Regions from separate parts of the Streptomyces sp. NPDC005492 genome, predicted to be linked through region 1. Evidence: riboswitches for the same ligand, from Rfam matches in the RefSeq annotation. Region 1 holds a riboswitch; the other holds the start of a gene.
The links. Region 1 has a riboswitch for thiamine pyrophosphate ahead of thiO (glycine oxidase ThiO). Riboswitches for the same ligand answer to the same signal wherever they lie in the genome.
Positions count from the first base shown of each region.

Region 1 (4,382 bases):
GCCAGCCTGGCCGTCAGCACGGCCTCGCCTGCCGTGAAGCAGCCCGCCGTGTTGGGCAGCACCCGGATGCCCAGCCGGTCCAGGACGGACAGCACCGAGCCGTGCACGGAAGCGTTTACGCGCCGCATCGCGACCGTCGTCAGCTCCGTTCCGGAGGCCACCAGCGCGCGCTCCAGGACATCGAGGCTCGGCGCGCCTCCGGTGCCCATGATCAGACGGGACGTGAAGTTCGTGCCACCGAGGACGAAGGGGTCGTCGGCCATGGGTCAGCCTCCTTGGACGGCGGTGAGGACCTCGACGCGGTCTCCCTCGGAGAGGGGCGTCGACGGCCACTGCGCGCGCGGGACGACGGTTTCGTTGAGGGCGGCGGCCACACCGGAGGGCGACGGGGCCAGGGACCGCACGAGGGTGTCGAGAGCCGTGCCGGGAGCGATCTCCCGGGGCTCCCCGTTGACGGAGACGTTCATACGCGCGACTCCGTGAGGGCGAACCGCTTCGGGGTGAACGGACGCGCCTCGTCCGGCAGTTCACCGGTGGCCAGCGCGTGTGCGAGGGCGTCGCCGGTGACCGGGGTGAGCAGCACGCCGTTGCGGTAGTGCCCGGTGGCCAGCAGCAGCCCCGGCAGTCCGGTCGGGCCGAGCAGCGGCGCGTTGTCGGGCGAGCCGGGGCGCAGCCCGGCCCGGGTCTCGGTGAGCGGGAGTTCGGTGATGCCCGGGATCAACTCATGGGCGTCACGCAGCAGTTCGTAGACACCGCCGGCGGTCACCGTGGTGTCCCAGCCCAGCTCCTCGCTGGTCGCGCCGACGACCAGCTCGCCGTTCTCGCGCGGCACCAGATAGACCTGGCTGCCGCGCACCACGGCGCGCACGGTGCGGTTCAGGAACGGCGCGTACCGCTCCGGCACGGTCAGCCGCAGCACCTGCCCCTTCACGGGCCGTACGGGCGGCAGGACGTCGTCGGGAACCCCCTCCAGCCGCCCGCTGAGACTGCCGGCCGCGAGCACCACCTGATCCGCGCCGAGCGCTTCTCCGTCCCGCGTGACGATTCCGGCGGCCCGCTCCCGTACGACCGTGAGGCGCTCGGCCCAGGTCCGGTGGAAGACGACGCCGGCCCGCTCGCAGGCGGCCACCAGCGCGTGCGCCAGCCGCCGGGGATCGACCTGGTGGTCGCCGTCGACCCGGAGCCCCCCGCGTACGCCCGGCGCGAGCATCGGCTCCAGGCGCCGACACTCACGCCCGGACAGCCACTCCGAGTCCAGCCCCGACTGCCGTTGCAGGGCGTGCAGTTCCCGCAGATGGGCGCGGTCGTCGGCGTCCAGGGCGACGGCGAGCGTGCCGCAGCGGCGATAGCCGAGATCCAGCCCGGTGAGGTCGGTCAGCTCGGCCGCGAAGTCCGGGTAGCGGTGCGCCGAGGCCAGGTTGAGGGCGAGCAGGGTCTGCTCGCCGTAGTGCAGCTCCGTGACGGCGGCCAGCATCCCGGCGGCCACCTGAGCGGCCCCGCCGCCCGGCTCGGGGTCCACCACAGCGGTGGCGAACCCGCGCTGCGCCGCCCGCCAGGCCGTGACCAGCCCGATGATTCCGCCCCCGACGACGAGGACGTCTGACGTACGTGTAGGCATGGGCGTCCAGCCCCTCCCTTCGCCGGCATGACCCGGATCAGGTTCGTACGGTCGGAGGCCGGCCAGCCTCCCTCTCAGCCCGGTACGTCCGGACTCCCGCGAGTGCTTTACGTTGGCCACCCTAGCCCGTGCCGTATCCCTCAGTAAGGGAGCCTCCGCTCATGGCCCGCTCGCTCGACGGTCTCGTCCTCGCCCCCGTCGTGGACCAGGCACCGGGTCAGGTCGGGACGCGCACCCGGTTCGCCTACCACGAGAAGGACGGCGAGATCTGGGCCGAGTACGCGGGCGGCGACGTCGTCCGCGGACATCTCGTCGGCACGCGCGCGGGGGACCGGCTCGACTTCCGGTACGTGCAGTTGAAGCGGGACGGGACGACCTCCTCCGGGCACTGCGTGTCCCAAGTGGTCGAGCTGCCCGACGGCCGCGTCCGCCTGGAGGAGACCTGGGAGTGGGAGTCGCAGCCGGGCAGCGGGACGAGTGTTGTGGAACAGCTCACTGAACGCGCCCCCTGACTGACGAATTGTCAGGTGTCTATGGTGATCGGATGAGCGAGCAGACACGTGTGGTCGTCGTCGGCGCGGGCATGGCCGGGGTGCAGACCGCGGTCGCCCTGCGGGAGCAGGGCTTCACCGGGACCGTCACGCTGATCGGCGCGGAACCCCATCAGCCCTACGACCGCCCGCCGCTGTCCAAGGCCGTGCTGCTGGGCAAGGCCGAGGGGTCCGCCTTCGACGTCGACTTCGAGGCGCTCGGCATCGAGGTGCGGCTGGGGCGCGAGGTGGTGGGCCTGCGCCCCGCCGAGCACGAACTGGACACCGCCGAGGGCCCGGTGCCGTACGACGTCCTGGTGCTCGCGACCGGTGCCGAGCCGATCCGGCTGCCGGGCGCCGAGGGCATTCCCGGGGTGCATCTGCTGCGCACTCTGGACGACGCCGAGCGGCTGCGGCCCGTGCTCGCCCGGCAGCACGACATCGTGGTCGTCGGCGCGGGCTGGATCGGCGCGGAGTTCGCCACGGCCGCGCGCGAGGCGGGCTGCGCGGTGACCGTCGTGGAGGCCGCCGACCGGCCGCTCGCCGGCGCGCTGCCCGCCGAGGTGGCCGCGCCGATGGCCGCCTGGTACGCGGATGCCGGAGCCTCGCTGCGGACGCACGCGCGCGTGGCGCACGTCGAACCCGGCGAAGTGGTCCTCGACGACGGCTCCCGGCTGCCCGCCGGCGCCGTCGTGGTCGGCATCGGCGCCCGCCCCGCCACCACCTGGCTGACCGGCTCCGGCGTCGCACTGGGCGCCCACCACGAGGTCCTGGCCGACGACCGGCTGCGCACCTCGGTGCCGGACGTGTACGCGGTCGGCGACTGCGCCTCCTTCCCTTCGGGAAGGTACGGCGAGCGCCTTCTGGTCCACCACTGGGACAACGCCCTCCAGGGCCCCCGCACGGTCGCCGCGAACATCATCGGGGAGGTCCCGGCGGTCTACGACCCGGTGCCGTACTTCTGGTCCGAGCAGTTCGGCCGCTTCGTCCAGTACGCCGGCCACCACGCGTCCGCCGACACGACCCTGTGGCGCGGCGATCCGTCCACCCCGGCCTGGACCGTCTGCTGGCTGCGCGAGAACCGCCTGGTGGCCCTCCTGGCGGTCGGCCGCCCCCGCGACCTGGCCCAGGGCCGCCGCCTGATCGAGGCGGGCACACCGATGAACCCCGAGCTGCTGGCCGACCCTTCTCGGCCGATGAAGGCCGCTATCGCCTAGTTGGACCCCCCGGGTCGGACCGGCCCGACTTCCGACTGTCAGTCCGGGATGGCACGCTGTTCACGTGACCGAGATTGACGCAAAGATCGATGCTCTCGTCCCCGCCTGGCTCACGCTGCCCGACATCGCAGAGATGCTCGATGTCGAGGTGACACGCGTGCGGCAGCTGGTCAAGGAGGGCCAAGTCATCGCCGTACGCCGTGGTGAGAACCGCGCGCTGCACGTCCCCGCCGCCTTCATCGACGGGGCCGAGCAGAAGGTCGTCAAGGGCCTCACGGGCACCCTGACGCTCCTGCGGGACGACGGCTTCTCCGACGAAGAGATGCTGGAGTGGCTCTTCACCCCCGACCCCAGCCTGCCCGGCACCCCCGCGCAGGCACTCAGCGAGAATCGCGGCACGGAGGTGAAGCGCCGCGCCCAGGCGCTCGCCGTCTGACCCGGACGCCCGACCGGTGTACGGGCCGCGCCCACCCGCGGCCCGTACACGGCACCACCACGCCATGACAACGGGGGACACACCCATGCCCGACACCACCGCCGCCGCCGTGCGCGCCGAACTCGCCGACGCCCGGCTCTACCTCTGCACGGACGCCCGCAGGCGACAGGGCGACCTCGCGGAGTTCCTGGACGCGGTCCTGGTCGGCGGGGTCGACATCGTGCAGTTGCGCGACAAGGACATGGAGGCCGCCGAGGAGCTTGAGCACCTCCAGGTGTTCGCCGACGCCTGCGCCCGGCACGGCAGGTTGCTGGCGGTGAACGACCGCGCGGACGTCGCCCACGCCGCCGGCGCCGACGTACTGCACCTGGGCCAGGGCGACCTTCCGGTCCCCGCGGCCCGCGCGATCCTCGGCGCGGACGTGCTGATCGGCCGCTCCACCCACGCCGAGTCCGAGGCCGCCGCGGCCGCCGTCCAGGAGGGCGTGGACTACTTCTGCACGGGCCCCTGCTGGCCGACCCCCACCAAGCCCGGCCGGCACGCCCCCGGCCTCGACCTGGTCCGGTACACGGCCGCCCTGG
Region 1 covers NZ_JBEXDX010000051.1:10,639-15,020, reverse strand. The annotation lists gene ABZT04_RS39330 (thiazole synthase) at 1-263, opposite strand, end outside; gene thiS (sulfur carrier protein ThiS) at 267-467, opposite strand; gene thiO (glycine oxidase ThiO) at 464-1,618, opposite strand; TPP riboswitch at 1,616-1,728, opposite strand; gene ABZT04_RS39315 (hypothetical protein) at 1,780-2,130, shown strand; gene ABZT04_RS39310 (FAD-dependent oxidoreductase) at 2,163-3,365, shown strand; gene ABZT04_RS39305 (Rv2175c family DNA-binding protein) at 3,430-3,801, shown strand; gene thiE (thiamine phosphate synthase) at 3,887-4,382, shown strand, end outside.

Region 2 (4,382 bases), on a different contig from region 1:
ACGAGGACCCCGGCGAGCAGCGCCCACTGGCCGGCTCCGCGCGGGCGCCGTGCGGTCACCGACGGGTCAACCAGCCGTAGGGCCGTCTCCCGTCGCCGTACCGTCCAGGCGTGGACGGCGAGGATCGCGCCCACCGCGACGAACTGGACGATCGTCAGCACGGCCGCCGTGGAGAGGTCGAAGACCTCCGAGGTCTGGCGGTAGATCTCCACTTCGAGGGTCGAGAAGGTCGGGCCGCCGAGAATCTGGACCACACCGAAGGAGGTGAAGGTGAAGAGGAAGACCATCAGCGCGGCGGCGGCCACGGCGGGCGCGAGCGCGGGCAGCGTCACCTGCCGCCAGGCCCGGAGCCGGGAGGCGCCGAGCATCCGCGCGGCCTCCTCCTGACGCGGGTCGAGCTGGGCCCAGAGGCCGCCCACCGTCCGTACGACGACCGCGTAGTTGAAGAAGACGTGCGCGAGCAGGATGGCCCACACGGTGGTGTCGAGGCGTACGCCCCACAGGTCGTCGAGGAGTCCGCCCCGGCCGACGAGGGCGAGGAACGCCGTACCGACGACGACCGTAGGGAGCACGAAGGGGACCGTCACGACGGCCCGCAGCACATGCCGGCCCGGGAAGTCGAAGCGCGCGAAGACATACGCTCCGGGGAGCGCGATCAGCAGCGTGAGCGCGGTGGAGGCGAGCGCCTGCCAGGTGGTGAACCACAGCACGTGCCGGATGTCCGACTGCGCGAGCACGTCCCCGATGCGGCCCAACTGCCAGGCGCCGTCCACCTTGAGGCCGCGCGCGACGATCGAGGCGACGGGGTAGGCGAAGAACACCGCGAAGAACGCGACGGGCACGGCCATGAGTCCGAGCCGCGTCGCGTTCCCTGTGCGGGTCTTCCGCCGCTGGGCTACTTCAGTACGAGCGAGGTCCACGACTTGACCCACTGGTCCCGGTCGGCGGCGATCTTCGCGGGCGCCATCGTCTCGGGGTCCGGGGCCTGGCGGCCGTACTTCACGAACTCCTGCGGCACCGTGGCGCCTTCGATCACCGGGTAGACGAACATGTTGAGCGGCATGTCCTCCTGGAACTCCTTGGTGAGCAGGAAGTCGATGAAGGCCTTGCCGCCCTTGGTGTTCTTCGCGTTGCTGAGCAGTCCCGCGTACTCGGTCTGCCGGAAGCAGGTGCCGTACGACACCCCGGTGGGCGCGGTGGTCGGCTTCGGGTCGCCGTAGATGACCTCGGCGGGCGGCGAGGAGGCGTACGAGACGACGAGGGGCCGGTCGCCGCCCGCCTTCTTGCCACCGGCCGAACCGGAGAACTCCTGGTCGTAGGCCTGCTCCCAGCCGTCGACGACCTTCACGCCGTTGGCCTTGAGCTTCTTCCAGTACGCCTGCCAGCCGTCGTCGCCGTACTGCGCGGCGCTGCCCAGCAGGAAGCCGAGGCCGGGTGAGGAGGTGGCCGCGTTCTCCGTGACGAGGAGGTTCTTGTACTCCGGCTTGACCAGGTCGGCGAAGGAGGCCGGCGGGGTCAGCTTGTGCTTGCTGAAGTACGCCTTGTCGTAGTTGACGCAGATGTCGCCGGTGTCGATGGGCGTGACCCGGTGCTTGCTCTGGTCGACGCGGTACGCGGACTTGACGAGATCCGCGCCCTTCGCGTCGTAGGACTGGAAGAGGCCGTTGTCGAGGGCGCGGGAGAGCAGGGTGTTGTCGACGCCGAAGAAGACGTCGCCCTGGGGGTTGTCCTTGGTCAGGATCGCCTTGTTGACGGCCTGGCCCGCGTCGCCGTCCTTGAGGACCTTGACCGTGTAGCCGGACTGCTTCTCGAAGTCCTTGAGGACGCTCTTCGAGACGGCCCACGAGTCGTGGCTGACGAGGGTGACGGTCTTGGAGTCGGAGCCACTGCTCCCGTCCGACCCCGAGCCGCACGCGGACAGCGTGACCAGGCCGAGGCCGACGAGGACAGCACAGTACTTCTTGGTGTTCACGGTGATGACCGAACTTCCTACCCAGAATGACCTGGGCGAGGTTCAGAGGGTCTGCGGCCCGATTGCCGCACTCTCAGCGCTGCGCGCTCCCCTGTCGGATATGAAGGTGTACGTACAGGTGGTGCAGGTGAAGGTTACCTCTCGGTGGCGGCGAGCTGACCGCAGGCTCCGTCGATCTCCTGGCCGCGGGTGTCCCGGACGGTGACCGGCACGCCGTGGGCGGCGATGGCCTCGACGAACGCCTTCTCGTCCTCGGGGCGGGAGGCCGTCCACTTGGAGCCCGGCGTCGGGTTCAGCGGGATCAGGTTGACGTGCACCGGCTTGCCCTTGAGGAGTCGGCCGAGCCGGTCACCGCGCCAGGCCTGGTCGTTGATGTCGCGGATCAGCGCGTACTCGATGGACAGCCGGCGTCCGGACTTCGCCGCGTACTCCCAGCCGGCGTCGAGGACCTCGCGCACCTTCCACCGCGTGTTCACGGGGACCAGGGTGTCGCGCAGCTCGTCGTCGGGCGCGTGCAGCGAGATCGCGAGGCGGCACTTGAAGCCCTCGTCGCTGAAGCGGTGGATCGCCGGGACCAGTCCGACGGTCGAGACGGTGATCCCGCGCTGCGAGAGCCCGAGGCCGTCCGGCTCGGGGTCGGTGAGGGCACGGATGGACTGGACGACCCGCTTGTAGTTGGCGAGGGGCTCGCCCATGCCCATGAAGACGATGTTGGACAGCCGCGCGGGACCGCCGGGGATCTCGCCGTCGCGCAGCGCCCGCATGCCGTCCACAATCTGGTGCACGATCTCACCGGTGGAGAGGTTCCGGTCGAGGCCGGCCTGACCCGTCGCGCAGAACGGGCAGTTCATCCCGCACCCCGCCTGCGAGCTGATGCACATGGTCACCCGGTCCGGGTACCGCATCAGCACCGACTCGACGAGCGTCCCGTCGAACAGCCGCCACAGCGTCTTGCGGGTGGTGTCCTGGTCGGTCGACAGATGCCGTACGACGCTCATCAGCTCCGGAAGCAGCGCCTCCTGGAGCTTGGCGCGCGAACCGGCGGGGATGTCGGTCCACTGCTCCGGGTCGTGCGCGAACCGCGCGAAGTAGTGCTGCGAGAGCTGCTTGGCGCGAAACGGCTTCTCCCCGATCGCGGCGACGACTTCCTTGCGCTCGGCAGGCGTGAGATCGGCAAGGTGCCGCGGGGGCTTCTTGGCTCCGCGGGGGGCGACGAATGTGAGTTCTCCGGGCTTAGGCATGGCTGTACCAGTGTCGCAGATCGAATCGTGTGACCTGCGGCCGAAGAGGCGCACGGTGGTCGTTGGCTGTGGGCATCTGTCGTCGTCGGTCACCCTCGGACGGCCCGCAGACGGCCCGGATCAGGTCTCTAGCGGTAGAGGTCAGACCCTCTACCGCTAGAGGTCTCGCTAGCGGCTTACACCCTGTCTGACCAGGGCGCTAGACGATAGAGGCCACACCCATGGAACCTGTAGAAAGCCCCGTACGGCATGGTGTACGACGGCCGCATTGCGAGCCCTAGCAGCGCGGCCCGGCGGGTGCCGTAGCCGCACTAACGTGAGTCGTTAGGCCCGCTAACGTTAGCGGCTCCGATAGCGGTCACTCCTTACATCCGAGCCGCTATCGATAGCGGCAAGGGTCGCTAACGATAGCGACCCTGATAGCGACCAAAACCGCAGGTGACCAGCGTGTTAGCGGTTAGCGACCTGTGCGGGCTGACCCCCAATCGGGCCGTTAGGCACCTCCGAGAGGGGTGCCGCCGAACCGCTATCGGATCGCGCCCGGCCGTCTGTCCGCCGCGATGAAGAGGGAGCGGCCTACGGCCGCACGCCCTTGGGCTCGCTCCGCTCGCGCGCCGCCCGCCGACGAGCCCAGCGAGCGACTGCCCCTTGGAAGGCTCCTGAGGACGGTCTCCAGTCGGGGCAAGAGGAGCACGGCCGCCGTAGCGCGGCAAGGCAGTCCGTAGCGCCACCAAGGGGCGGGTGGCATCCGTGGATGGGCGCCGTCGTGCTCCTCTTGCCCCGACTGGCTCACCAGGGCTCTTCAGGGGGCAGGCCGCGATTCCCCCTCCTGAAGAGCCGTCCTTCACTCTCTTACTAGAGAGTTGGGGAGAGATAGCGTCCGCAGCGTCCGCCGGATATCGCTTACCCACTCCGACCTGGACTGTTTCTGCGGACGCTAAACAAATCGTTTAGCGTCCGCTAGTGTCCGCAGCGTCCGGACGCGCTCCGCTACTAAGAGCCGGTTTCCGCAGGTCAGAGCCGCTCTTAGCAGAGGCGGGTTGCGGACGCTGCGGACACTAGACACAGGCCGGGAGAGCAGAAGAGACCACCCCCGCGCGGGCGGAGGTGGTCTCTTCAACCCGGGCTGATCACGTGGACGGCGGCTGAAACACCACGTGTTGCAGCCG
Region 2 covers NZ_JBEXDX010000009.1:199,211-203,592, reverse strand. The annotation lists gene ABZT04_RS15660 (iron ABC transporter permease) at 1-848, opposite strand, end outside; gene ABZT04_RS15655 (thiamine ABC transporter substrate-binding protein) at 896-1,972, opposite strand; TPP riboswitch at 1,969-2,075, opposite strand; gene rlmN (23S rRNA (adenine(2503)-C(2))-methyltransferase RlmN) at 2,107-3,213, opposite strand.
Region 2: it holds a riboswitch for thiamine pyrophosphate, as region 1 does, so the genes downstream of both, ABZT04_RS15655 (thiamine ABC transporter substrate-binding protein) here and thiO (glycine oxidase ThiO) in region 1, are expected to answer to the same signal.